Regions from separate parts of the Shewanella sp. 10N.7 genome, predicted to be linked through region 3. Evidence: predicted binding sites of a transcription regulator. Region 3 holds the regulator's gene; each other region holds the start of a gene.
The links. The regulator sigma-54, encoded in region 3, starts transcription at its own class of promoters, with help from an activator protein. The targets are predictions, from matches to a motif close to GTTGGCACGNNNNTNGNNT.

Region 1: the regulator sigma-54 is predicted to act here: its motif matches at 5,721-5,739, upstream of LMH66_RS02170 (nitrate reductase).
Region 2: the regulator sigma-54 is predicted to act here: its motif matches at 9,092-9,110, upstream of LMH66_RS06860 (YccF domain-containing protein).

The regions. Positions count from the first base shown of each region.
Region 1 covers NZ_JAJGZS010000002.1:33,865-43,881, forward strand. The annotation lists gene LMH66_RS02155 (ANTAR domain-containing response regulator) at 70-699, opposite strand; gene LMH66_RS02160 (glycosyl transferase) at 759-1,949, opposite strand; gene cobA (uroporphyrinogen-III C-methyltransferase) at 1,942-2,832, opposite strand; gene LMH66_RS02170 (nitrate reductase) at 2,832-5,681, opposite strand; gene cctA (tetraheme c-type cytochrome CctA) at 6,069-6,404, opposite strand; gene htpX (protease HtpX) at 6,690-7,553, opposite strand; gene pepE (dipeptidase PepE) at 7,946-8,656, shown strand; gene LMH66_RS02190 (TonB-dependent hemoglobin/transferrin/lactoferrin family receptor) at 8,789-10,017, opposite strand, start outside.
Region 2 covers NZ_JAJGZS010000008.1:51,333-61,349, reverse strand. The annotation lists gene LMH66_RS06895 (RimK/LysX family protein) at 1-224, shown strand, start outside; gene LMH66_RS06890 (ExeM/NucH family extracellular endonuclease) at 457-3,363, shown strand; gene LMH66_RS06885 (RluA family pseudouridine synthase) at 3,503-4,255, shown strand; gene hppD (4-hydroxyphenylpyruvate dioxygenase) at 4,425-5,465, opposite strand; gene LMH66_RS06875 (homogentisate 1,2-dioxygenase) at 5,548-6,708, opposite strand; gene LMH66_RS06870 (LysR family transcriptional regulator) at 6,948-7,841, shown strand; gene LMH66_RS06865 (EVE domain-containing protein) at 7,859-8,317, shown strand; gene LMH66_RS06860 (YccF domain-containing protein) at 8,614-9,027, opposite strand; gene LMH66_RS06855 (1-aminocyclopropane-1-carboxylate deaminase/D-cysteine desulfhydrase) at 9,331-10,017, shown strand, end outside.
Region 3 covers NZ_JAJGZS010000025.1:18,787-28,803, reverse strand. The annotation lists gene lptB (LPS export ABC transporter ATP-binding protein) at 1-237, shown strand, start outside; gene LMH66_RS15495 (RNA polymerase factor sigma-54) at 419-1,903, shown strand; gene hpf (ribosome hibernation promoting factor) at 1,928-2,215, shown strand; gene ptsN (PTS IIA-like nitrogen regulatory protein PtsN) at 2,218-2,661, shown strand; gene rapZ (RNase adapter RapZ) at 2,658-3,509, shown strand; gene LMH66_RS15475 (HPr family phosphocarrier protein) at 3,518-3,790, shown strand; gene mgtE (magnesium transporter) at 4,068-5,429, shown strand; gene LMH66_RS15465 (transposase) at 6,257-6,532, shown strand; gene LMH66_RS15460 (hypothetical protein) at 7,504-8,103, opposite strand; gene ubiD (4-hydroxy-3-polyprenylbenzoate decarboxylase) at 8,307-9,788, shown strand; gene fre (NAD(P)H-flavin reductase) at 9,876-10,017, shown strand, end outside.

The DNA.
Region 1 (10,017 bases), on a different contig from region 3:
TATGCCAATCAATAAATTAACTTAAGCTTATGATTTTATGTGAAAAATTAAAGTTTCCTGTTAATAACTTTACGCTTCTTTGTTCACCGCAGGAGCATTCGCACCAAATTGATGCATTTTCTTTGCCTCAAGTTGTTGCGCTGCAATAATGACTTGTTGTGCCATGTCAGCCAAACTGATGCTTTTACTCATTGCCTGTTTCTGAATTAATTCATGTGCTTGAGACTCAGAAAGCCCTTGTGTTTGTAAAAGTGACTTTGCTTTAGATAATTGCTTTAATCCAGTGCATTGCGCGTCAAGCAGTTTGACTTTCTCCAGCATATTAGAGGCACTGTTAAAACGAATTTTCGCGAGGCCAACTAAAGAGTTTAATCGCTTTGGGGTCATTTTTTCTGGCACAAAAGTGACTCGACCACATTTCAGTAAATTCTCTAGATGCGTTTCATCCCAAGAGTATGCATTGACAATGATCGGCAACGCAGTACTTGCCAGTAATCGTTCAATAAATACTTGCTGTAATGGTTGTAATGCCTCAGTGAAAAAAACCAAACATAAACCATTACCTTTCAAGGCTTGGCGCTCTAATTGACTCAATGATGTCATCTCGATACAAGGCTCTTCACTGCTCAGTTCAGACATGCAATCAATAAACAAATCTTCGTTTTTAAACGAAGGATCACGATAAACTAAATTAACCATGGGCTAGCTCCTAACTTTCTGGTTAAACAACAAATTTGATAACGTTAAGTTCAGTTGCTTCATGTTCTTTGTTCACAAAAATTTGCATTAGCATTGAACGAGAACATAAACATTTCATCGGGCTGACTGAATGTATTTTTCAAAGAGTTACTATTGTTACGAAGCAGCCAATCTTTGTTCGCTCTTTTTATCGATTTATCAATAGTTAATGAAGGCGACAATAAGACATAAACCAATGCCATAGTTGCAGTTATACTGCTGATTGCTTGCTGTAACTGTAAGTCAGTCAAATCAGTTTCTTCAATGTCAGAACCGCGCCATAGTTGTGCAAGTAAGTAAGCAGGTAAATCAGACTGACCGACTTTTGCACCAACAAAAGCTTCGAGTTGAGTGGGTAATTCAAACTGAGTGCTTTGAGGTAAGAATGTTGAACCTTTAGCACTAAAACGAAGCATGCTCACTTGAGTCGCTACTCGAGGATTTATTTCGGTCTCACCCTGCAAGCCTTTAAAAATCGCAATGCTCGGTGGTTTACCTACTGCGCTAGGCAAGTGATATTCAGCCAATAATGATGCTACTTGTTGGTGCTGTTTATCTAAACCTGGATGAAAATAACTGCGTAAACTGAACGGCGAATTAGTTGGATTGATGCAGCGCACTGACATCTGGATCAAGCTGCGTAAACCTAATTCTTGATGCAAACGGCGACAATCATTTAATACCGGAACAATATCTGCGGAGTTAACGTATATGATCCCTGAACTAGCAAGATTAACTTTAGCTTGTTCGGCGGTAAAACAACGCGGGATATCTAATGCAGAAATAAATCCTTCAACATGTCGTCGGTGAGGCAATGATTGACTATCACCGTGTAAAATAATGGTTTGACCATTTTTGGCTAAGGTTTTAGCCGCTAACAATAACCAAGGTAATTGCTCTCTCTTACCTGCATAAACGGGCCAGTCAATATCGGCCTTAATCGATTGCCATTCTGCGGGAACTAACTTTTTAAGTCCGGCAGCGACACCTGCTAATTCTTCGATTGATTCACCACGAACCCGCATTAACATCATCGCTGAAGCCATTTGACTGTTTGAAACATCGCCTTTAGCAAATGCGGTTATCAGATGAGAAGCTTCAGCAAAATTTAAGCTGCGACTACCTTTGATGCCTTTACCCAATGTTTTAACTAATTTACGATGGTCAAAATCTTCAGATTCGAGCATTGCCTGTGTGTGTTGTTCAACCATTAACAACCTCTGCCATGTCATAACGGCCAAATGCATCTGCACTGCGATCAATATTATTAAGTAACTCAGTCAGCTCTTGCCCTACTGCAACCACTTCACCAATAATAATTAACGTCGGGCCACTGTCTTTAATTAAACTGGCTTTGTCAGCCATATTACTCACGGTTGCAAACGTGACTAACTGATTGGGTCTGCCACCATTGGTAACAAACGCAACAGGTAATTCAGCTGGTGCATCGACGGCCATTAAGCCTTGTGAAATTGCAGTAGCTTGCTCTTTTCCCATATAAAATACGAGGGTCGATTCCGCAGCAAGTAATGCTTTCCATTGTGTGGGGGCTTGATGATTGCCTTCACTGATAAAGCGAGTTCCTGTCACCAAAGTAACCGAGCGTGCAGTACCTCGATAGGTTAATGGTATGCCAGTTGTTGATGCGCAACCTAAAGCCGCTGTCACCCCTGGAGTGAATCGACTGACAATGCTTTTTTTAGCAAGATATAACGACTCTTCAGCGCCGCGGCCAAAAATGTGTGGGTCGCCACCTTTTAAACGCACAACTTTTAATCCTTGCAACGCAAGTTTTGCAAGTAAGGCATTAATATCATCCTGCTTGTAGCTAGGTTGGCCACAACGCTTTCCAACAAAGTGACGTTGACAATCTGGTGACACTAAAGAAAGGATATCGCTACTGACTAAGCTGTCATAAACCAAAGCTTCAGCTTGCGATACAATACGCGCGGCTTTAATGGTCATGAGATCTAACTGACCACAGCCTGCGCCTACAATTTCGACTTCGCCAGCGCCTAAGGTGTTAGCACTCGATTCGTTAACAGAAGTGATAGCCTGGTTAAAGTTCACTAACTGATTAAATGAATGGCTCATCACGCCACCTCCTCTTGTGTTGATTTACGTTGCTTTTGTTTGCCGTCAGTATCTTGATTGCTCAGCGCTGCAGTTTCTAAACCCATATCTTCAAGGCCAATCAACCAAATATCACTGGCACATTGCACAACTTCACTGTGGCAACTTCCGCACTGCTTACCGCAGCCAAGTGCAGATTGAGTCTCATTAAGCGCCGTATCAAAATCATCTTGGTTAATCGCTGCATTAACTTCTGAGCTGCGTTTACTGAACACCATATTGTCGAGCTTTTGCAGCATTGCATCTTGAATCTTTGCTTCAGTTACACCTGTACAAGCGCAAATTAATGGGCTGTTACCTGCTCTAATTAACTGATGTAACTGCTGCATTAATCCTGTATCCACTTCTTTGCCAATTAACAAATGCAAGGGTTCTAATGCCACCTCAACTTGGGTTTTACTTAATAATTTAAGTGATACCAGCAGGCCTTTATTGATGTTGCATTGAACATGAATAAGTTGCTGGCTAATTAAGCTAACCGTCCACTTTAGTGAATAAGCAGTTGATTGGAATGCAAAACCTTGTTCAGCATCAGCAAACGCAATGTGGTAACACTCCCCAGTTGAAAGCGTATGCTGAACATTCCAACATGCACCTTTAAACGCTGGGTCATGCTCACCCAAAATAACCCCCTGTAAAGCTGTTTCAACTTTTGATATAGAGACGGTTTGACATTTAAATGCGGGTTGCTTTGAAACAGGATCGTAAGCACTGGATAATGCTTGATTCACGCCTAGGCCAATTGAAAACTGTGAAGACCAATGCATTGGCATAAAGGCAATTTCAGGTGCTTGGTTATCATCAGTTATCACCCTTGCTGAAGCATGTTTATTGCTGTCATTAAAGTTGATTAAGTCACCTTCAGATAAGTTAAGCTCTTGAAGTTTAACTGGATGTATTGCAATAAATGGCTCAGGAATGCTAGCACGTAAACTGGCTATATGCCCCGTACGAGTCATGGTATGCCATTGGTCACGGCTACGACCACTATTCAGCTTAACCTGATGTTTACTGACTATTTCTGTAGATTGATTGTCATTGGTAGCGATAAATTGTGCTTTATTGCTGGCGGTTGAAAATGTCCCAGTTTGAAAGACCCTTTGATTGGATTGCCCAAGCTGTGATGGCGTTGATATAGGCCATTGGGTTGGCAATAATGCATCATACTGTGCATCGGTTAATTCGCTCATGCCTGTTAAATCAAATTGTTTTTCAGGAAAGCGAGCTTTGACTGTTTTTGATAATTGCGCAAATTCTTTAAATACAGCAGCACTATTGCTAAATTCAAATGCGCTTTCAAAACCCATTAATTTACCGACTTCAGCCAATGCCCACCAATCTGCTTTGGCTTCTCCTTTAGCTGGAATAAAGCCGCGCTGACGAGTAATCATTCGTTCACTATTGGTGACTGTGCCACATTTTTCTGACCAACCTAACGCAGGAAGTAAAATATCAGCTTCCTTAGCCGTTGCTGCATCTTGCGTAATGTCAGACACCACCACAAAAGGACAAGTATCAAAAGCTTGTTTGATTTTTGCAGTATTAGGTAAAGATACTAATGGGTTTGTTCCCATAACCCATACCGCTTTAATTTTACCCTCTGTCATCGCATCAAAAAGTTCAACAGCGGTTAAGCCCTTTTCTGTTGCAATCACACTTTTGGTATTATTTACCTGCCAAAAGTCTGCGAGTAATTCACGTTCTGGATCTGAAAAGCCCATATGACAAGCAAGTTGTGTGGCTAACCCGCCAACCTCACGTCCGCCCATTGCATTAGGTTGACCTGTGAGCGAAAAGAAACCACTACCAGGCTGGCCAATATGACCTAATGCCAAATGACAGTTAATCATCGCATTGGTGGTATCTGTTCCTGAAAGTGTTTGGTTAACTCCCTGACAGCTCGCTGTCATCACTTTATCGCTACCAATAAAGAGTTGGTAAAAATAAATAAGCTCGCTACTTGTAAGGCCTAACTCTGTAGCGAGACTGTCAATGTCATAACTGAGTTTGTCTTTTGACAAGTGCGCAAGAAGCTCATCAAACCCTTGTGTGTGGGCTTCGACATAATTTGAATCTGTCGCATCGTTATCCGCGATAAATTGCAATAAACCATTGAACAATTTGTAGTCTACACCTGGCGTAATTTGGAGATGTAAATCAGCTTGACTAGAGGTGGCTGTTTTCGCGGGATCGATAACCACAATTTTAGTGCCCCGCTGTTCGCGGGCTTTTATCATGCGTTGAAATAATACAGGATGAGTCCACGCACTATTAGCGCCAACTAACACAATCACATCGGCTAATTCAAAATCTTCATAACACCCTGGCACAACATCTTCGCCAAATGCACGCATGTGGCCACTCACTGCAGAAGACATACATAAACGGGAGTTAGTATCCACGTTTGCAGTTCCAATAAATCCTTTAGCGAGTTTATTGGCAACATAATAATCTTCAGTGAGTAGTTGTCCTGACAGATAAAATGCAACCGAATCAGGTCCATGCTCAGCAATGGTTTGCGTAAATGTTTCAGCAATTGTGCTTAACGCTGAATCCCAGGAAGTCGGTTTACCCGATTTAAGTTTTGGGTAACGTAAGGTATTAGGTTGAACCAAGCTTTCAAGAAGGCGTTCGCCTTTAGCACAAAGCTGACCTTTATTGGCAGGGTGAGCTTGATCGCCAAATAGTTCATCAACAGATTTTTGCGCCTCAGCAGCAGGTAAACCCGTTTTATACGAGCCTGTATTTAAAGAAACAGTAACGCCACAGCCTACTCCACAATAAGCACAACTCGATTGGATATTAGACATGCAACTTCCCTTTACTGACAAAATTTTATGTCAATAACATCGCAAAAGTTGTGCCAATTACTAAGGTTATGATTTAACAGTGGTTTAACAAAAGGAAATCTAGGAAGTACCGAGAAGTGTGCAACTCAAGTGCATTATTTTGCACCAAACCTGCGCAAGCTATTGAAAATAAATGAATTTAAATACCTCTTTAGGGGTAGTTAAATTCATAGCATTAGTCATATCTAGAGCAAAAAACCTCATCACAATAACCAGCTTAAGATTAATAGGCATAAAAAAACGCCAACATCTGTGGCGTTTTTTACACTATCTCGCATCGTTCTGTACAAGCGCTCTTATATAAGCAATATGTGTTTCCGATGTAAAATAGCAGTCGATTCATCTCATTTACTGAGCAGAACGTCCATCATCATGACAACTGTCACATGTTGGCACATCACCAACATTCATGTCATGAGGTGCGTGACAATCGGCACACATTAACATTCCATCATGTGGTGCGTGATTATCATCCATTTCAGCAAGTGTTCCGTGACAGCTTTGGCATTGTTCAAACTCATACTCACCATCAGCTGATGGTTCGCCGTCAGCATGACAGCTTTCACATCCACCCATTTCGGCGTGGAAATCTGCTAGATTTTCATCAGCAGCAAAAGCATTCGATGACAATGTTAATACAGCAAGAGCTGCTGCAAACAATGCGACAAGAATTTTATTGCTCACTATAGTACCCTCCATTTGTGATAATCGAGAAAGTAATCATCAAGTCACTTTTTCGATATCGGTTATCAGCACGACATTTATTTGCTCATTATAAACTTAGCTAACACTGGTTGATTTAGCAACAGCAAGCGCAACCACTTAAACCTAACAACCAGCTCAACCCTTTAATATGCGTTACTTTATGTATCCGCAAGATTAAAGTGGTCATTATTCTACTCGTTCAAGCGCAAATTGAAAGCAATAAAAAAGGAGCCTTCAGGCTCCTTTTTTTGATATATTAAGATATTAACTGTTTTTAAGCGCGCTAATACGCTTATCTAATGGCGGATGGCTCATTAGGAACTCAGCCATTGAACGTTTACCATTAATACCTAAGGCTGACATTTGTGCTGGCATAGCGCCTGCTTCTGGGCCTGTTTTTAAACGCTCTAATGCAGCAATCATTTTATGCTTACCAGCTAGTTTTGCAGCGCCTTCATCTGCCTTAAATTCACGAATACGTGAGAAGTAAGCCACGATCATTGATGCTAAAATACCAAATAACATGTCCATGACGAATACAACGGCCATATAAGCAAACATGCCTAGGCCTTCACCATCTTCACTGTTATTAGCAACAACATTATTCACAATGCCAGCAACCACACGGGCAGCAAAAATAACAAACGTGTTCACAACACCTTGAATTAGCGTCAGTGTCACCATGTCACCGTTAGCTACGTGGCTAACTTCATGAGCAAGTACACCTTCGATCTCATCTTGAGACATACCGTAAAGTAAGCCTGAACTTACCGCGACTAATGCATTGTCTTTACTCGGGCCAGTAGCAAAAGCATTCATTTCCTGTGACTGGTAAATCGCCACTTCAGGCATTTTGATGCCAGCTTGCTCTGCTTGACGAGCAACAGTCTCAACCAACCAGCGCTCAGTGTTATCACGTGGCGAAGTAATGACTTCACAACCCATGGTCTTTTTAGCCATCCATTTTGAAATAGCTAAACTGATGAATGCGCCGCCAAAACCGAACATCGCAGCAAAAATTAATAAACCGCTCATACTTGAAGTACTGACACCAAGTAGAGACATAACAATTGAAGCCACTAGCAAGATTGCTAAGTTAGTTCCAATCAATAACATAATACGTAACATTACAACTCCTATCTGGCACAAATGCCACTTTACACTTAAATAGCTTGAACCAATCAGTTCGCGTTAATCGCGGTACTGTTTACACTCTTTCGAATTTCTTATTCAAACAATTGATGAACACTTAATGACATAATATGTCCTAAAAATCGTTTTTCAAGGGCAGGAAGTTAAAAATTGAAAATTAATTAACGACGATATAGAAAAATATCACAGCAAACCTTACCTAACCTGAATGTGTCGCTTGTTTGCCGCAGAGTCTAGGTAGCTAGCATTAATCTAATCTTAAAATTACACCTAAGTCATTAGTTAAGTTATGGAAAGCGATTAATCTTTGTTAATATCGATATATACAAGAATAAAAAGTTAATAATTAACCAGTTAAGGATTTTTACATGGCTATGAATGCATTGATGTTAAGCAGCTCTCGTGAAGGCAATACCGATTATTTAGCCCATGCTATTGAGTACATCAAACCTTTGACAACTCATGCTAAAAAATGGGTCTTTATTCCCTATGCCGGCGTGAGTGTTAATTACGATCAATACCTTAGTATGGTCACAGAAGGCTTAGCTCCACTTAATATTAATGTGAGCAGCATTCATCAATACAGCGATCCTAAACAAGCCATAAAAGATGCTGATGGTATTTTAGTTGGTGGTGGTAATACTTTCCAATTATTAAACGAGCTATACCGCTACGACCTTATCCATTTAATCAATGAGCAAGTCTCAAATGGTAAACCTTTTATTGGTTGGAGCGCAGGATCTAACATTACCGGCTTAAGTATTCGCACTACTAATGATATGCCGATTGTTGAACCAGCATCTTTTACTGGGCTCAAGTTATTGCCTTTCCAATTAAACCCTCATTACACTAATTACCAAGCACCTGGTCATAATGGTGAAACGCGCGCGCAGCGTTTACTCGAGTTCACTCTAGTTGACCCGATTACCCCTGTGATTGGCATTCAGGAAGGCACAGCCCTTTGGCGCCGTGGTGATACCTTAACGCTTGTGGGTGATAAAGAGGCATACTTATTTCACGGCAAACAACAAGAAGTCGTTATTCCTGTTGGTAGTGATTTGAGCAGTTACCTTGATTAACATTAACAAGAATTGGAATAAAACAATAACAAGCATTTGATTCAAAAAGCCTAATCTAATTAAGCAAAAAGCCTTAAACTCAGTAAGAGTTTAAGGCTTTTTTCAATCAATAAACCGCAATAATTCTGCGTTTTAGAAGGTGTAGTTCACTTTCACACTGAAATAACGACCTGGCTGGCTGTAGGTTTCTTCAGTCACACCTAAGTTAGACATCAAGAACTTAGATTGACCTGCCACATCGGCATAATCAATATATTCTTTGTCTAGTACGTTGAATACACCTGAACGCAGTGTCCAATTATCACTCAATACAAAATTAGCGGTGATATCAACCACGGCATAACCAGCAGTATTAAATACTTCGTTAAAGCCCATATCTGGCATACCAGGAATCGGTGGGAAAATATCTAACTCTGTTGTGCGGTCCATACTGTCAGCAAAACGCACTGTTAAGCCAAAGTCCATTTCTGTATTGGCAAGATGAGTATAATAATTAACCCCAACGTTGCCTTTAAGCGGACTGACTGAATTTAAATAGTCACCGTTTTGATCTTCGCCGTGGGTATAAGCAATATTACCCCAAAGTTCAATCTCATCAGTAAACCACTGACTAAATGATGCTTCAGCGCCATATAAGGTTACTTCATCATAGTTAATATATTGGTATTCAAGTGAGCGAGGCATTACACAACCTAAAGGACCGCCACAGCCAACAAATTCCCAATCAATGTAGTCATTGGCTTGAGTGTAGAAAGTGGTGAATTCATATTGAGTATCACCATGATGACCACGTAAACCAAGCTCAATGGTATGGCTTGATTCAGACTCTAAATCATAGTTGGCTTGGATCATTACTGGGAATGGCATTTTGCCATCTTTCACTTCAAGCTCACCCCATTTTTGATCAGGTGTTGGCATTTTGTAGCCATACGCGTACTGAGCATACACATTAACGTTTGGCGTCATGTGGTACACAAGGCCTAGCTTTGGCGACCAAAACCCATCGCTCATTTCTTCAAAATCAGCTGGGTCACGACCCGCTTCTTCAGCTTGGTTTTGATCTGGCGTGTTTTTAAAGTAGTCATAACGCAGGCCTAAAATCGCATTTAACTTGCCATCATAAAAAGTGATGTCATCTTGAATGAACGCGCCAACTCGAAGGCTTTTAGTATCAGCGAATGAGAAAGTGTCAGTATCTGAAGGTGACCAATTACCATCTTCAAAAACTTGATAATCACGTGGACGACTCATTTCTGACTGCTCAACATCAACACCGTAAATGATGTTGTGATCGTGACCCGTTAACGATAAAGACTTACTAAATGTGCTGGCGAAACCAACACGGTATTCGTCAAATTGGT
Region 2 (10,017 bases), on a different contig from region 3:
AAAAAAATGAAACGGTAGATGTCACAGCCCGTATTCATAGCACTTCTTTAATTCGTAATGCACAGGGGAGTGAGATCCGCTACATGGTGACATTAACAATCGGCGAACCCGGTGAAGAATTCAAAGTTGATGTTAACCTACGTGATCGCAGTAAGATGACGTACAAGCTACTGATTGGCCGTAACTGGCTGCAAGGCCACTATATTGTTGATGTTAATATGTAAGGCATTCCAACATTAAAAGCCGCTCATTTGAGCGGTTTTTTTGTGCCTTAATTTGACTTGTTTTCTTCATTAATACTAAAGACTTATTCGAGAGCACTGTATCGATATGTAATTGAATCTTAACAAATGTGCAACCCTTGCTGTTTATAGTCTTGGTTGGTTTTGGATTAAACCAAAATGATAAAAATACTATAAACACATAAAGATAGATTAATAAATCTAGGGGTTACACATGTTTTGCAAACTGAATAAGTTCAATTTTTCGTTATTAGCTTTATCCATATCTACTGTATCTATGGCGACTTTAGCAGCCAAAAGCTATGCGGATGATTTAATCATCTCTGAATACATTGAAGGAAGCAGCAACAATAAGGCGATTGAACTATACAATCCCACTAATGAAGCAGTCGATCTTTCAGGTTATCAACTACAGTTCTTCTTCAATGGTAATAGTAACAATGGCGGCACTATTAGTTTAACTGGTGAGGTTGATGCGGGTGCGACTTTTGTCGTCGCAGATGATGATGCGTCTTCTGAGATACTAGCAAAAGCTCAACAGTTATCTACAACGAGTTTTTTTAATGGTGATGATGCCATTGTACTCTTTAATCAAACAACGATTGTCGACTCACTGGGTCAAGTAGGAGTAGATCCTGGCTCTGAGTGGGGCTCAGGTGATTTGTCGACGAAAGATAATACTTTAAGACGCAATCACGATGGCATCATTGCTGACATAAATCCTGATGATGCAGTTTCTTTAGATAATTGGTTTGGATTTGCAAAAGATGACTTTAGTGATCTTGGCAGCTTCAATGGTTCCGTGACTGACCCAACTGACCCAACTGACCCAACTGACCCAACTGACCCAACTGACCCAACTGAGCCAGTTGAGCTGATTTGTGGTGATTCATTTACTGCAATTCATACCATTCAAGGTAGCAGTGATATCAGTCCATTAGTAAGCGAGACGGTTGTTGTTGAAGGTATAGTCACCAGTGATATGCAAGCGGGTCTAAAAGGTTTTTACTTACAAATGGCTGACAATGAGATTGATGCCGACCCGAACACTTCTGAAGGCATATTTGTTTATACAGATTCACAACCAATCGCTGTCAATATGGGCGATAGAGTCAGATTACAAGCGACAGTAAAAGAGTATAACAATCTCACAGAACTCGCTGATATTAGTGGCAGTATCGTGTGTGATACTCAGCAAGTATTACCTCAAGTATCTTTAATAAGTTTACCCGTACAAAGCACACTTTCACTTGAAGCTTACGAGGGAATGTTGATCGGTTTTGAGCAAGCTTTAGTGGTGAATACTGTCGCCAACTTAGGTAGATATGGTGAGGCAGAATTAGGTAGCGAACGTCATTATACAGGGACACAAGTTGCAAATCCTGGTGCTGATGCGTTAGCACTAGAAGCAAGATATGACTTAGATCGCATCATCCTAGATGATGGCGCAACCATTCAAAACCCAGATGTCGTGCCTTATCCTGCGCCGCAATTATCTGCTTATAACAGTCTTCGTGCAGGTGATTCTATCTCATCTATCACTGGGGTTTTGCATTACAGCTTTAATGAATATCGAGTGATGCCAACTCACACTGTCAATGTTATTGCTAGCAACTCTCGTACAACGACACCAGAGCTTGTGGGAACCGGCGATGTCATTGTGGCAAGTTTTAACGTGCTAAATTACTTTAACGGTGATGGACAGGGTAACGGGTTTCCAACATCACGGGGAGCAGATTCTTTCAGTGAGTTTGAACGTCAACAAGCTAAGATTGTAAATGCGTTAGCTGCCATGAATGCTGATGTCGTTGGTTTAATGGAAATCGAAAATGATGGCTATTCAGACCTGTCTGCTATTGCAAACTTAGTCAGTGCTTTAAATGATGCAACGGTTGCCAACCGTTATGATTATATTGCTGCAAGTGACACCACTGTGGGCACAGATGAAATAGCCGTAGGGTTAATCTACCAAGTTAATCGCGTTTCACCTGTAGGTGAAGCCAAAGTGCTAAACACGAGTAACTCACCTTTAGATGAACAAGACTTGCCATTATTTGATGACAGTAAAAACCGCCCAATGGTGACTCAGTTATTTGCTGATGTTGCTACTGGGGATGAGTTTGTTGTTGCAGTAAACCACCTTAAATCTAAAGGCAGTAACTGTAATAGCGTAGGGGATCCTGATGTCGGTGATGGTCAAGGTAACTGTAACCTCACTCGTACTAGGGCTGCTCAAGCTATGATGCCTTGGCTGGCAACGCAATATGATGTTGATGGTGAACAAGCCAAAGTACTGATTATTGGTGATTTAAATGCTTACGCCAAAGAAGACCCTGTTACAGCGTTAACAGATAACGGTTTTACTGAGTTGTTTAACCACTTTGGTATTTCGGATGCTTATTCTTATGTTTACTCAGGTAAAGCTGGTCAGTTAGACCATGCATTAGTGAATGATGCATTACTTGATAATGTGTTGAATGTGACTGATTGGCATATTAATGCTGATGAACCATCCATTTTGGATTATAACGAAGAATATAAATCAGATACCCAGCTTGTTAATTACTATGCTGCGGATGCTTATCGCTCTTCAGATCACGACCCTATGGTTGTCGAGTTACAATTCACTCCTGCAAATCAAGTTCCTGTCGCAAGCTTTACATGGGCAATAAATGGTGCGCAGTTAGAGGTTGTTTCTACTTCCACTGATGACACTCAAGATGCGTTAACACATCAATGGCAGTTCGGTGATGGAAGTGCTGCCACAGGGATGTCTGCAAGTCATGCGTTTGCAAATAATGGTGTTTACCAAGTCACCTTAACGGTAACAGATGCAGAAGGTGAGTCAGATAGTTTGACGCAAACAGTCGAGGTGACTGATATTCCTGAAAATGCCGCTCCAACAGCTGTGATTCAGTACATAAACTTGTGGTTTTTAGAGGTATTTGTTTCACGAAGTGTCGATGAGGATGGTCGAATTGCATCGCAATCATGGTTGTTTAATGATGGCCATCAGTCGAATCGCCGTATTGTACTTAAACGTGCAGGGCAAGCGAATGAGGTACAGTTAACCGTGACTGATAATGAAGATGCGACAGATACAGCGTCATTGCAGTTTTAAGTATCTGAAATCTATATCAGAGTTAAAGCAAAAGACTGCTTTGATTTAGAAAAAATTTATCATGAGTAAACACAACAAAGGTGGCTTAATTGCCACCTTTTTATTACCATTCTTGCCTTAATAAATACCTAAGGCTGTGATGACAGAATTTATTGCCCCACCATGCGCTGAACAGATTTCCATCCTATATCAAGATGAGCATTTATTGTTGATCAATAAACCCAGTGGTTTACTGAGTTTATCGGGTAAGAACCCGCTTAATAAGGACTCTGTTCATTATCGTTTAGTGCAAAATTTCCCGACGGCAACACTGGTTCATCGTCTCGATTTTGGCACCTCTGGCATTATGCTGGTGGCATTAAATAAAACGATCAATGGCCTATTAACCAAGCAGTTTCAAGATAAAACCATTAATAAATGTTATCACGCAGTGTTGCATGGTCATTTATCAGATGAGTTAAAAAGCGCGGGTGTGATTAACGCCGCAATTGCGAAGGATGTCGATAATTTTCCGTATATGAAAATCTGCAGCAATACAGGTAAACAAGCGCTAACAGAGTTTGAGGTGATTGAGGAGAGCTTTGTTAACGCCAATGCTAATGTTGGCGCCAGTATTAATGTCTATGCCAATATCAACGTCAATGTTAATGCCGAAAAATCCGAGCAAAAAGTGCCAGTGACGCGGGTAAAATTCACGCCGATTACCGGTCGTACACACCAATTAAGGATCCACTGTCAACATATTGGTCACCCGATTCTGGGATGTGATTTATATCGCAATGCAATATCAGAAACCCTAGCATCAAGGCTGTTACTGCATGCTAGTTATTTAAGCTTCACTCACCCAGTGACAGGGGTTCGATTTGAAATAGACTGCGATATTCCGTTTTAATAAGCACCTTTTTAAGAAACGCAATTTTAAGAAACCCTATTGTAAGAAGCACCTTTTAAAAGGGACCTGAATTTAAAAAAGTGGAATAAATTCAGAACGTAAAAAGCCCGCTGTTTTTAACAGCGGGCTTTTTTATTTACCAAGACTAAGGCTTAATTAGCCTTATTCGTTAAAGCACACCACGTTTCATTTGGTCACGTTCAATAGACTCAAATAACGCTTTGAAGTTACCTTCACCAAATCCTAAGTTATTCTTACGTTGAATAATTTCAATGAAAATAGGACCAAATAAGTTTTTAGTGAAAATTTGTAATAAGTAACCATCGTCATCACCATCGACTAAGATTTGGTGATGCTTAATACGGTCATGATCTTCAGTCACTTGTGGCAACTTATCGAAAATGGTGTCGTAATATTCAGGAATAATATCTAGCGTCTTAATTGCAGTGCCTTCCATTGCATCTAAAGAACCTACGATATCGCGGCTTCTAAATGCTAAATGTTGTACACCTGGGCCGTTATACTCGCCTAAGTATTCATCAATTTGGTTGTTATTGTTGCCTTTACCTTCATTGATTGGAATGCAGAAACTGCCGTCTGGAGAGCGAAGCGCATAAGAAACCAATGCGGTTTGTGCGCCGCTGATGTCAAAGTAGCGCACTTCAGTAAAGGCAAAAATGTCTTTATAAAAGTTAGCCCATTTTTCCATGGTGCCTTTGTAAACGTTGTTGGTTAAGTGATCGACTTCCATAAAGCCTTTCTCTTCAACAATCATTGGCTCTGCTAAGTCTTCAAAATCACTGACGTAGATATTTTGCGCTTCACCGAATACGTCGATGAAATAAATTAAGCTGTCACCGATGCCGTAAATTGCAGGGTATGCCATGTCTTTTGCTGCATCATCAGCAGGCTTTGCGCCGCGAGCAACGGCTTCGTTAAATGCAAACTCAGCATCTTCAACACGCCAGCCCATAGAACAAATTGCAGGTCCATGAGACTTAGCAAAATCAGCAGAGAAACCTTGCTTAGATTTGTTCAGTAAGAAATTAATATCGTTTTGTTTGTAATAAACAATATCGTTCGCTTTTGCTTTTTTAAGCATAGAAAAACCGAAGTCAATAAACACTTGATGCATAAAATCAGTGTCAGGGCTGGCAAATTCTGTAAATTCAATGCCTAAAAGACCAAGTGGGTTTGTTTCGCTCGCCATTGTGTTTTCCTTAATTTTATTTGCTTTGAGCGTCACTCTTTGGTGACGTTTAAATTGAGTACAGGTGAATCAAATTTTGTTGTTATGATTCAATCCATGAACGGTTGTAATCATCACTCATGCAGCTTTTTACATGAGCGGTTAATTTAAGTGGTGCAAAGGTATCTACCATTACCGCATATTCGTAGGTTTCTGTTTTGCCGATTGATGCTTCGGTTTTTCCTGGTTGCGGCCCATGAGGCACACCTTTTTGATGCAGGGTCATATAACCGGCTTCAATCCCTGTACGGCTCATGAAATCGCCATCAACGTAATATAGGACTTCGTCACTATCGATATTGTTGTGGTAATAAGGCGCTGGAATAGATTGAGGGTGGAAGTCATAAAGACGTGGCACAAAGTTGCATACTACAAAGTTGTTAGCTGTGAATACGATATGGTCAGAAGGCGGTAAATGAATTTTGCCGACCTTAGGAGCATACTCGGTGATGTTAAATGCCCACGGGTAAACACAACCGTCCCAGCCAACAAGATCAAATGGGTGCCACTCTAGTGTTGTCACTTGATATTTATCACCAAACTTACTCACTAGCGGAAACTCACCTTGTTCAACAACGGCTTCAGCTAATACAGGTGTTCTAAAGTCGCGCTCGCAATAAGGGGCAGACTCAAGCATTTGTCCGTATTCATTTCTAAAATGCTTAGGCACTTCAACCATTGAGAATGACTCAATGACAAACAAGCGAACGTTGGCGTAATCATCAAACTTAAGCTGATAAGTGGTGCCGCGTGGGATAATTAAATAGTCCCATTGCTTAACTTCAAGTTCGCCATACTCACTGAGCAATTTACCCGAACCATTGTGAATAAAGACAATTTCGTCTGCATAAGCATTACGATAAAACTCAGCGGTATCTTCAGAGACTTTTGCGGTGTACATAGCGACATCGCTATTAAAGAATATTTTATTACGGGCACTAAAAAAGTTGCCTTCACAATCAGCTTGGCGTGAGTCCAGCTTGTAGTTTTGGATTAATGAATCCTGCCAAGTTTCACCATGGTCAACTGAGTAAGGTGCAACAGCCAGTGCTTTAGTTGGCATGTTGTGATGATATTTGTTGGAGTAAATATTAGAAAAACCGTGAGTTGAAAATAATTCCTCACGATATAACTCGCCCGATTCTTTTTCGAAAGCGATATGACGTTTAGCAGGTATCTGACCTTGCTGAACATATACAGGCATACTGACTCCTTAAGCTAATTTACTCTTTAAATGGTATTTAATTTGATACTGGCGCTGTTTTTGTTGGTGTTTTCTAGCGCAATAAAATTAAACACTTTGTGATCTAGTTATCAATTTAGTTGCTAGAATGGACAAAAAAAAGAATAATAAACCACGTAACTTAATCGAATTTTTAGATGGTATTGATTTGTTTACAATAGTGTCACAGCAATTGGACAGAGCTTGCGAGAGGGTAATAAATGAAAATTGATGTAGAAGCCTTTAATGTTCTGCAAGTGCTTGTTGAAGAAGGAAGTTTTTCTAAAGCGTCAGAGCGATTACACAAAGCACAGTCAGCGGTAAGCTATCAAGTTAAAAAGCTTGAGCAGCATTTAGGGGTGCAATTATTTAATCGAGATCAATACCGTGCTGAGTTAACCCCTGAAGGCAAAGTCATTTTGGCTGAAGGACAGCGATTACTGCAGCATTTATCGAATATTGAACATTTGGCCAGCCGATTTAGTGAAGGCTGGGAGCCAAAGCTTGAGTTGGTTATTGATGGCGCTTTACCGATGGAGCCCATCATGACGGCGCTTAAGCGTATGTCTGAGAATAATGTTCCTACTAAAGTGCAGCTGAATATGGAGTTCTTAGGCGGGGTACAGCATCGATTTGAGCGTGATAAAGCTGATTTAATGTTGGTCAAAGATTATGTTGCTGCGCCATATTTCTCTGCAAAACAATTACCCACAGTGACCAGTATTTTAGTGTGTTCAGCGCAGCATCCTTTAGCCACCATGTCATCGGTGAGTTTATCTGAATTGCAGCAACATGTTGAACTGACCATCGAAGATTCTGCACCGACAAAACAGCGTGATGAGTTACAATTTGGTGGTGATAAAGTGTTTTATTTATCAGGGTTTATCATGAAGAAGAATGCGTTACTGAAAGGATTAGGCTTCGGTTGGATGCCTGAATATTTGATTGCTGAAGAGCTCGACAGCACTCAGTTAGCGATTGTTGACTTTGTTGGTGGCCATCGTTTTCGTTTCACCCCGCAGTTAGTGTCGACATTTGAGCGACCATTAGGCAGAGCAGGGCAGTTATTCACAGATTTAATTTTAGAAGAATTCGCTTTGTTTGATGAAAGCTAGAAAAATAGGAACGAGATATGGCTTATTGGTTAATGAAATCTGAACCTGATGAGTTCAGTATTGATGATTTACAGCAATGCAAAAATAAAACAGAAACTTGGGATGGGATCAGAAACTATCAAGCTCGTAATTTTTTACGGGATAAAGTAAAGCTCGGCGATACAGTCTTTTTTTATCATTCAAGCTGTAAAGTGCCAGGCATAGTGGGTTTAGCAACAGTATCATCAGAGCCTTATATTGACCAAAGTGCTTTTGATCAAACTTCAGCCTACTTTGATGCTAAATCTTCCATTGATAATCCACGCTGGGTAGCAGTAGATTTAACCTTTAAATCAAAATTTAAACGCATCATTACGCTGGCTGAATTAAAAGCAGATCCTAATCTGGCTAAAATGGTATTAGTCAGCAAGGGAGCAAGACTTAGTGTACAACCTGTCACTCAGCAAGAGTTTGATTACATATTGTCCCTTGAGTAAAGGTCTTAATATTGCGATTCCTATTATTAATATCAGTTATAAAAGTGGATACCAAAAAGGAACTCAATTGAGTTCCTTTTTGGTAAGTGTCTAGGGCCTGTTGATCCTTTTTACTGCGTTATCGACTTTTTATGTAGAATAAGCTTTTTATGAAGAACTACACCACAAAGTCTCTGCCTTGTACAAATGACCAACAATTCGCTGCAAAAACAACCTCGAAAGATCAACAGGCCCTATCTATACGCTTGATGCTATCCGCATTGTGTTGTTTCAGTTAGTCACTCTTTTTAGCTAGATTAGTAACTCTCTTTAGCTACAATTGTTTGGCCGATAGGCGTGAGGCTTAATAGTGCTAATTTGACATGTTGTATCGCAAACGGAATACCGATAATAGTCACAAAACAAGCCAGTGCATGGGTAAGGTGACCAATAGCTAACCAAATACCACAGAATAAGAACCAAATAACATTACCGACCATACCTAATGGGCCCGTACCAAAGTCTTCAATTCCTGATAAATGTTTGCGATTGACATTTTCTTGTCCAAAAGGCCAAAAAGCCATTTCGCCAATCACAAAGCAAGCACGTCCAAAAGGAATACCAACAATACTGATAAAACATAATAGCCCTGCTAACCACCACGCAAGTCCCATTACAAACCCGCCCATGATGAACCACGCAATATTAAATATTAATCTCAACACTGACATTGATAATCCCTTAGTTTCGAATGAATAAAATTATTAAGTCTTTTTTCTAAGTCTTATTTTTACTTAGCTAGAAATGTGCCAATAATTTTTCATTGCTTATATTTTAAAGTAGGAGTCATCTTAGTTTCTGTTTTATATTGGTTTTATTCATTTACGCAGCTTGACCTTATCAAACAAATATATCCAACAAGGTTCATGGAATGTTATTGAATACGTTCTAGGATAAGTTCGAGATAGCGGTTCTCACTAATTTTTAGGTAAAATAGTCATTAAGGTTTTTAATCATTGAATAAGTGAATCATTATGTTTGCGCCCACGCCCGTCGAGACCATGACATTTGCGCAGCGAGAAATATTTGTTAAACGTGACGACCTGATCCATCCAGACTTTAGTGGCAACAAAGCCCGCAAGTTTCAGTATTTTCTTGAAAAAGAATGTCCTGAAATCACTAAGCTGGTGGGTTATGGTTCTGCGCAAGCCAACTCTTTGCATTCGCTTGCTGTGTTGGCAAAAATGCGCGGCTGGCAGTTGGATTATTATGTTGACCATATCGCCAATTACTTACAGCAAAACCCACAAGGTAATTATTTGGCGGCACTTGATAATGGTGCCAATATCATCGAAAAGCCTGAGCATGTCACTGAAAGCCTTGATAGCTATGTGACAGAGCTTGCCAATTCAGCGTTAGATAATGAATTGTATATTCCAGAGGGCGGTCGCTGTGAGTATGCCGCTATTGGCCTTGAACAACTAGGTCAACAAATTCTCGACTGGATGCATGAAAAACACTATTCAACCCTAAACCTATTTTTACCATCAGGCACTGGCACCACAGCATTATTCTTACAACGCTTCTTTAAGATAAAGCGACTTGAGCATGAAGCTTTACCAGAAGTGAATGTACTGACTTGCAGCTGCGTTGGTGGTGATGATTACCTAAGGTTGCAGTTCAATCAGTTAAGCGAAAATGCGCTTCATCACCCACGTATT
Region 3 (10,017 bases):
CCTTTTGCCGGTGTCGATCCTATCTCTGTGATAGATATCAAGAAAATTATTCAACAATTAAAAAATCGTGGACTTGGAGTACTCATTACCGACCATAATGTTCGTGAAACGCTTGATGTATGTGAGCGCGCGTATATTGTTAGCCACGGTGATTTAATTGCAGAAGGCACGCCTGCTGAAATCTTAGACAATCAGCAAGTCAGGTCAGTATACTTAGGTGAGCAATTCAAGCTATAGTTAGCATTCTTTAGTGCACAATATGGCATGTCGCGACCAGTATCAGTCCCACTTTTTAGTGCAATGTTCTAGACTGAACTTAAGCCAAGCTTCAGCTTAAGCCTAGAAGCAGTTTAAAAAGGTGCTAGACCCACACAATTGTTAGTCGCGACGATGAAACTCAATTAGGGATAAGCGGTAAATGAAAGCCTCACTCCAACTTAAAATGGGTCAACACCTGACTATGACCCCACAGTTGCAACAAGCCATTCGCTTATTGCAACTTTCCTCATTGGAGCTACAGCAAGAAATTCAACAAGCACTTGACTCAAATCCACTCCTTGAGCTCGAAGATGAGTTTGCTAAAGCAAAAGAACCAGTAAAAGAAAACGCCCAGCAAACCGATACTGATTTTAGTGATAACAGCCAAGTGACTGTTGAAAAAGACACCTCAACCGTAGACACCACTGAATCGTTGACCAAAGAATCCATGCCTGACGAATTACCAATGGATACCACATGGGATGAAGTTTACACAGCATCCCCAAGTTCAGGTTCTGGCGCAGTGGCTCGTGATGACGATATGCCTTTTCAGGGTGAAACCACAGAAGGCTTATATGAGCATTTAGAGTGGCAAAAAAATCTCACCCCTTTTTCTGAAAACGATCTGGTAATTGCCACAGCGATTATCGATGCCGTTGATGAACGTGGTTACTTAACCCAAACAACTGAAGACATATTGCAAGCTTTAGGCCTAGAAGATATTGAACTCGATGAAGTTGAAGCTGTACTCAAACGAGTTCAGCATTTTGATCCAGTAGGCGTTGCAGCAAGAGATTTAAGCGAATGCCTGATGATTCAGCTGGGCCAATACCCTAATGAAATACCTTGTATCGATAACGTTAAGCTACTGATTGCAGAACACCTAGACTTAATTGCAGGCCGCGACTTTAGATTATTAATGCGTAAAACCAAGCTTAAAGAAGATGATTTACGCGAAGCGATTCAATTTATTCAAACGCTTAACCCACGTCCAGGGTTACAGATCACTCCTATTAAAGATGAATATGTCATTCCAGATGTGACAGTGTTTAAAAAGAGTGGCCGTTGGGTCGTTGAGTTAAATCCAGATAACATGCCAAAAATTGGTGTGAATCAGCAATATGCAGCAATGGCAAAAGGCTCAGCAAACCAATCAGACAGCCAATTTATCCGTGGTCATTTGCAAGAAGCAAAATGGTTTATCAAGAGTATTGAAAGCCGTAATGAGACACTATTAAAAGTGGCTAATTGTATTGTGCAATTTCAGCAAGGCTTCTTTGAGTTTGGCGAAGAAGCAATGAAGCCAATGGTACTTAATGACATTGCTGAAGCCGTTGAAATGCATGAGTCGACGATTTCGCGTGTCACGACACAAAAGTATATGCACACCCCTAGGGGACTTTTTGAACTAAAATATTTCTTTTCAAGCCATGTGAGTACTGATGATGGCGGAGAGTGTTCTTCTACTGCAATTCGCGCATTTATTAAAAAGCTTGTTGCCGCAGAAAACCAGCAAAAGCCACTTAGCGATAGTAAAATGGCGACGCTATTGGCAGAACAAGGGATCAATGTTGCTCGGCGTACGATCGCCAAATATCGTGAAGCAATGCTCATCCCTCCCTCAAACCAACGCAAAAGCCTATAAGCCTTTGTTATTGGAGGATGATCTATGCAAATTAACCTGACTGGGCACCATGTGGAAATTACTCAATCTTTACGTGAGTATGTACAAACTAAGTTTTCAAAGCTTGAACGACACTTCGAACAGATCAATAATGTTCACGTTGTGCTCAATGTTCAAAAGCTGCAACAAATTGCAGAGGCAAAATTACACCTCAAAGGAGGTGAAGTTTTTGCGGTATCACAGAACGCTGATATGTATGTTGCAATTGACGCCCTGATCGACAAATTAGATCGTCAGGTAATTAAACACAAAGAGAAGTTAATTAAACACTAACGATGGAACTTCGCACCATTCTGCAGCCGGCGTGCACTACCTGCGCCACGCCGGGCAGTAAGAAAAAAGTACTGGAACTTATCAGCGATTTAATGGCTGCCCAGTACCCAACCCTATCTTCACAGGCTATTTTTGAAAGTTTAATAGCACGTGAAAAAATGGGTAGTACAGGTATAGGAAATGGCATTGCGATTCCTCATGGTCGATTAACTGATATCGAAGAACCGATAGCAATTTTGATCAAGTGTGAAGAAGGCATTGAGTTTGATGCTATCGACAAGAAACCCGTGGATATATTATTTGCGCTGTTAGTTCCTTCTGATCAATGCCAACAGCATTTAAGTACGCTGTCGAGTATGGCTGAAAAACTGAGCGATAAATTAATCCTTAAGCGACTTCGAAAGAGTCATGACGCTACAGAACTTTATCAGGTTATAACTGCATGAAACTTGTCATCGTATCAGGACGATCAGGCTCAGGTAAATCAGTAGCACTAAGGGTATTAGAAGATTTAGGTTATTACTGTGTTGATAACCTACCTTTACCACTTATTGGTAGTTTACTTGAACAGCTCAAAGGCAATAACGACCTTGTCGCGATTAGCGTCGACGTTCGTAATATTGAAGAGCAAGGCAAAGTGCTAGAAGAGCAAATAGCCTTGTTGTCTGACTCTAACGATACGACCATCATTAGTTTATTTTTAAATTCTAATGATAAAGTGCTGTTAAAGCGCTACAGTGAAACCCGCCGTTTACATCCTCTGTCAAAAAACCAAATTTCACTGCAAGAAGCGATTCAATTAGAAGGCCGTTTACTCGAGCCTATCGCTAAAATGGTCGATCACTACATTGATACTTCGCAGCTAACGATTTATGACTTAAGCGATCAAGTCAGACAAATCTTAATGGGCAGCATTGATAAAGAATTAGTGATCCACTTTGAATCTTTTGGTTTCAAACATGGTATGCCTACTGAAGCTGACTTTATGTTTGATGTACGCTTTTTACCAAATCCTCATTGGGAAACTGAGTTACGACCTCTAACAGGTCTCGATTTACCCGTGCAGGAATTCTTAGGTAGACAGCCTTTGGTGAATAAATTCATTTGGCAAATTGAAAACTTGTTCGAAACTTGGATGCCGCACCTTGAGCGTAACAACCGTAGCTACCTAACGATCGCGATTGGTTGTACAGGTGGTCAGCACCGCTCAGTTTATATTGCCGATCAACTAACAAAACGATTTTCTAATACTAAGCATCAAGTCAGTGCCCGCCATAGAGAACTCAAACTGTGACAACTGAATTGAGTATCTCGAAAGATATCACCATCAGTAACAAACTTGGACTCCATGCAAGAGCTGCAACTAAACTGGCCATACTAGCCACTGAGTTTGAAGCAAGCATAACCCTCATTCAAGGTGAAAAGCAGGCTAGCGCTGCCAGTGTATTAGGCTTATTAATGCTAGAAAGTGGCATAGGTAAAGTCATCACCGTCAAAGCACAAGGCGCTGATGCTCAACTCGCTTTAGATGCGGTATGTAAATTGATCAATGACAAGTTTGATGAAGAAAGCTAATCTCGACATTAATCACCAGTGTTGATATCAAACCCGTTGTAATCTCAATTGCCTCAGTCAACCCCAACGGTATACAAACTCTCTATTTATAATTATTCCCACCCTTTCTCCAGTTAATTCCCTTCAAGTTTGTTTTGTTCACTATACTGTTTAAAGTCCAACAAAAATCAATAAAGCGCTTAATTTTTATGCAGTAACTTGACGACGCTTAGAAACTGCTTCTCCCTTTCCACCCTGTTAAGTTAATATTGGCAATCGAATTTTTGAGGAGTGGCGAATGAGTATCGAAGTAATCGACAGCGAGCTTACCGAACAGCGCCTAAATCAGCTGACTCAAGCTTTGGGCAGCGGTATGTTTGTCCATGTTAGAAACATGCTCCATGATATGGCAGCATCAGATGTCGCCCTCATCCTTGAATCTTCTCCACCTAAAACTCGTCAAGTTCTATGGCAACTCATTGACCAAGAGCAAGCGGGTGATATTTTAGAAGATCTTGGTGAAGAACTTAAAGATTCGCTCATCAGCGGTATGACACCCGAAAAAGTCGCACAAGCTACCTCTGGTATGGATACCGATGACTTAGCCTATATCTTAAGAAGCCTTCCTGACGCAGTATATAAAAAAGTACTGCAATCAATGAGCAGCCAAGATCGTCACCGTGTAGAGCAAGCATTGTTATACCCTGACGACACCGCTGGCAGTATCATGAACACCGATACCGTCACCCTCAGACCAGACGTTAATATTGATGTAGTATTACGCTACCTTCGCCAGCGCGGGAATTTACCCGATACGACTGATACCTTGTATGTCGTTGATCGAAACGATCATGTATTGGGCGGAGTTCGCTTAGCCGACTTGCTCACTTGTAATCCGAGCGAAACGATCCGAACCATTATGGATCCTGAGCTTGAAAGTATCCCTGTGGCAATGCCTGATAATGAAGTCGCGCAATTATTCGAACGCCATGACTGGATTTCAGCCCCTGTCGTAGATGAAGAACAAAAGCTGTTAGGTCGTATTACCATTGATGACGTGGTCGATGTTATTCGTGAAGACGCCGAACACTCCATGATGGGGATGGCTGGTATGGATGATGACGAAGACACCTTCGGCCCCGTCATGAAAAGTACCTTCAGACGCTCTCTATGGCTCACAATTAACTTATTTGCTGCGTTACTTGCTGCATCAGTAAGTAACATGTTTGAAGGCACCTTAGAGCAGTTTGCCACCATTGCTATTTTAATGACCATTGTGCCAAGTATGGGCGGTGTTGCAGGTAACCAAACATTAGCGCTGGTTATACGTGGTATTGCACTAGGCCATATTGGTCAAAGTAACTCCCGTTGGCTTATCGGTAAAGAGTTAGCCATTGGTTTCCTTAACGGGATCATGTGGTCTGTACTGGTATTTTTTGCGGTATGGCTTTGGAAAGATGACATGGCATTAGGCGGCTTAATTGGCGGGGCCATGCTAATCAATATGACTGTCGCAGGCTTGGCTGGTGCAAGTATCCCGTTGATACTTAAAAAACTCAACATCGATCCAGCACTTGCTGGTGGCATGGTACTGACAACCGTCACTGATGTGATTGGCTTATTTGCATTCTTAGGGCTTGCAACAATATTCCTCATGTAATCAGTCACTTAATGTAAACGGTAAGTAAAAAATCCCACCATCGCTAGCCTCATCATACGAGGCTAGAACATCTATCCTAAGCTAATGGATAACATAAACAGCCAAACCCCTGCAGTTTACGAGCCTTGTACTCTATACATATTGGCTATCTTAAAGTTCAAACTCTCAAACGCAGATTTCACATAATAACTTCAGAGATTTATTCATACAAACCTACTTAGCTACACCTATGATTTATAAGAAATTAAAGCAGTCATTTTTGTAACTTTTATATAATTTATCACTGAAAGCTAAAACCACTGTTCCCGCCTATATTGCTAATTTACCTTCTTAGCTAGACGATCAAATTTCTGACACAAACTTAAGGTAAAATCCTTGCTGACAACACTGGTTATTATTCTTTACCAATTACACGCAACTTTGCACCAGATCAGACATTTTGCACCAATAAGGGGCGACCTTATATTTTAGAGTTATCACTTTAAAAAGTTAAGCCGCTGTTTTTAAATGAAAAAATATTTATCACAAAATTGGCACAAGTATTCCATATAGATATATACCACCTTAGGGGTAGTTTGATATTTGACCAATTTCACCACAAAAGACCCATTTGGAGCAACAGTGAAGACACAAAATATGATAAAGGAGAAAAACATGGAGCATCTAAAAGTTATCTTTGAGCAATGCCAATACCAATGGAACTTTTTTCATCATCTTGGTTTTAGCTGTTGGGATGTGGATAACAATATCAAGTCATAGAGTTATCGGCTTAAGTAATAAATTGAATACGAATAGTAACAGCATCAAGTTAAGTAGTAGGTAGTGTTATGACAGCAATAAACAGAACTTATACAACCGAGCTTAAACAGCAAGTGATCATGGAAGTTCAACAGCAAAACCGTTTAATTTCGGATGTTGCAAAACAGTACAGTGTGTCTGCTAAAACCATTTATCAATGGGTGAGAAAGAAAGACCAGAGACTTAGCGCTACTATGAACAAAAGCGCCACTATGAACAAAAGCGCCATCACAGCTGAAATAGCGAACTTACAACGTAAGCTGTCTCAACTAAACCAGCAACTGGTTGCAATCAATAGTAATTAGTTCGAAGCCAGTAATGAATATAAATAAGTGAACACAATAAAAATATTGGTTCATTAGCAGTTCAGGCAAGAAAAGTGGCTTTAGCTTTCGTCCCCCATCGAAGGTTAAGCAGTTAGATAATAACAGTCACTTCTCTTGTCAATTTTACAGTGAGAATTTGAGCAAATGAGTGAGTGGTTTGTCTTAAAATTTCAATAGCGGTTCAGGCAAGAAAAGTGGCTTTAGCTTTCGTCCCCCAGCGAAGGTTAAGCAGTTAGATAATAACAGTCACTTCTCTTGTCAATTTTACAGTGAGAATTTGAGCAAATGAGTGAGTGGTTTGTCTTAAAATTTCATTAGCGGTTCAGGCAAGAAAAGTGGCTTTAATATTCGTCCCCCAGCGAATATTAGGCAGTTATAATTAGCTGATAACAGTCACTCTTCTTGTCAATTTTATAATGTTTTATTGAACAACTAAGTTAAGCGAGTTACTCAATAATCATTAGCAGTTTCGGCAAGATAAGTTGTTTAGCTTTCGATCCCCAGCGAGAGTTAAAACTAGCAACATATCTTGTCAATTTATTATGCTGGATCTAGTGGTAATTAAGGTTAGGTTCACAGCGTAAAGTGCTACGACAAACTTGCTTGACTTCTCATCAGCGAAAGCGATTGGGAAGGGATAATAAAAATATAATGACAGGCAAGTTTGTCAGTTCATTCTTAATAATTGCTGTTGTGCCCCCATAAACAACAGCGGCTATTTTGAAGTACGTTACAGGGAATAAAAATAATAATATGTAACGATAAAATGTCGTAAGACAATGCAACAACAAAAGCCCTAATGAAATGGATTCATTAGGGCTTTTACCTTTCTATTCAATGGTACTTTTAATGACAGCTCGAATAACATCTGCATCTCACCATTTTTAAGTTAAAAACATACTGTCACAGGTACTGGTGATCATATTGTTCAGAATTAGCGGAATAAGAGCTTATTGACTCACTGACAGATAACGCTCTGTAGACCAATCAAAATAGTACTCTTTACCATCCCATTGATAAAAAGTCTGACCATCGCGCTGAATTACTCGCGCATTTTCTGGTAGCTGAGTCAGTCCTTTGGCATATTCAATACTGGTTGTAGTACGTTTAGGCGCTTCGATCGGCGTCGCTTTTTGAACGTAATTACTGCGCGGTCTATTATTCATATATCGATCACGGTAATAACGATCATAATAATCGTATCGATATGGGGAACGCCAACCATTATAGCCCCAGCGGTTATGCCATCGATTATTCCAACCGCTACTCCAACCAATACCAACGCTCGGGCCCCAATAATTGTTATAACCTACACCCCATCTCACTGACGATCCTGAATGGCGAGAGTACCGATCGTTTACATGCTTACCTGTCGAATAACTTGTAGCGTGCCGCGAATGTTCATCAGCAGCCACTTTAGAGAGCTGATGATGAGTATATACTTCAGCATTAATAGCACTTGAATACACAGTTAGTAAAAGAGGCGTGAGTATTATTAAACCGTAAAGCCTACGGTGCAAAAGCTCTCGGTCATCATGTTTATCAGTCATACTATTACTCCTTAGTTTCTTCAGCTCATTCCCACTTACCTGACAATTGGGTTCAAACAAAAACTCACATGAAGAAACGGGCAAACTTTACTCATTTCAGTTTACCTCAAAATTCCGTCCTACTAATAATCTTGGCTTAACCCAATATTATAAAAATGCTATAGTGCGCCCCAAAGAGCGATTAACAATAGAGTGAATAAGCCATGAGTTTTAAGGATTTACGTAGCTTTATCGATCACCTAGAAACCAACGGTGAACTGAAACGTATTAGTTATCCTGTTGATCCCAATCTAGAAATGACAGAAATTGCCGATCGTGTATTACGATCTGGTGGTCCAGCCCTGCTTTTTGAAAACCCAACAAATAACAGCATGCCAGTGCTAGTTAACCTGTTTGGTACACCTAAACGTGTGGCCATGGCATTGGGTAAAGAAGATCCATTAGCGCTGCGTGAAGTCGGTGAATTGCTGGCATTTTTAAAAGAGCCAGAACCTCCTAGTGGCTTTAAAGACGCGATTGCTAAAATCCCTAAATTCAAGCAAGCCTTGAACATGCCGCCTAAAACCGTGCGTAATCCTCCATGTCAGGAAGTGGTTATTACCGGTGACGATGTGGATTTAACCAAACTACCAGTTCAACACTGCTGGCCTGGGGATGTCGCTCCATTAGTAACATGGGGCCTGACCATCACTAAAGGGCCACGTCAGAAACGCCAAAACTTAGGTATTTATCGCCAGCAATTACTCGGTAAAAATAAGCTTATTATGCGCTGGCTTGACCATCGTGGTGGCGCGTTAGACTTTAAAGATTTTAAAGAAAAACACCCAGGTGAGCGCTACCCTGTTGTTGTAGCTCTAGGCGCAGATCCTGTGACCATTCTAGGCGCCGTTACTCCTGTACCAGATTCAATGAGTGAGTACGCCTTTGCCGGCCTATTGCGCGGTGAACGCACTGAAGTCTGTAAAGCATTAAGTTGCGACTTAGAAGTCCCCGCTACCAGCGAAATCATTTTAGAAGGTTATATTGACCCAGAAGAAATGGCTGAAGAAGGTCCTTACGGCGATCACACAGGCTACTATAACGAAACAGACAAGTTCCCAGTCTTTACTGTCACCCATATGACCCAACGTAAAGATGCTATTTATCACAGCACCTACACAGGTCGTCCACCTGATGAACCTGCGATGCTCGGGGTTGCACTGAACGAAGTATTCGTGCCAATTTTGCGTAAGCAATACCCTGAAATAATCGACTTCTACTTGCCGCCAGAGGGTTGCTCGTACCGTATGGCAGTGATTTCGATTCGTAAGCAATATGCAGGTCATGCTAAACGCGTGATGATGGGCGCTTGGTCATTCTTACGTCAGTTTATGTACACTAAGTTCATCATCATTGTAGATGAAGACGTGAACTGCCGCGATTGGCAAGATGTCATTTGGGCTATTACTACCCGTATGGATCCAACCCGTGACACTGTGATGGTAGATAACACCCCAATCGACTACTTAGATTTCGCTTCACCAGTAGCTGGATTAGGCTCAAAAATGGGCTTAGATGCCACTAACAAATGGCCTGGCGAAACTGACAGAGAATGGGGTACGCCGATAGTGATGGACACCAAAGTGAAAGAAAAGATTGATCATATTTGGGAAGAATTAGGTATTGATGACACTCCAACGCTATAATGGTGATCTATATCACACTAGCTTGACCTAGAACCCACATATAAAAAGAAAATAACCCTTCTCAGAAAGGGTCACAAAGGACGTTAGATGAACACCATTCGCTGTAAAGTTGAAAAAGTCACCGCGTTTAATGACGCAGTTTTTCAGGTATTTCTTAAGCCTGAAGCGGCTTTTGAGTTCCAAGCTGGGCAATACTTATCGATCGTGATGGGAGAAAAAGACAAACGTC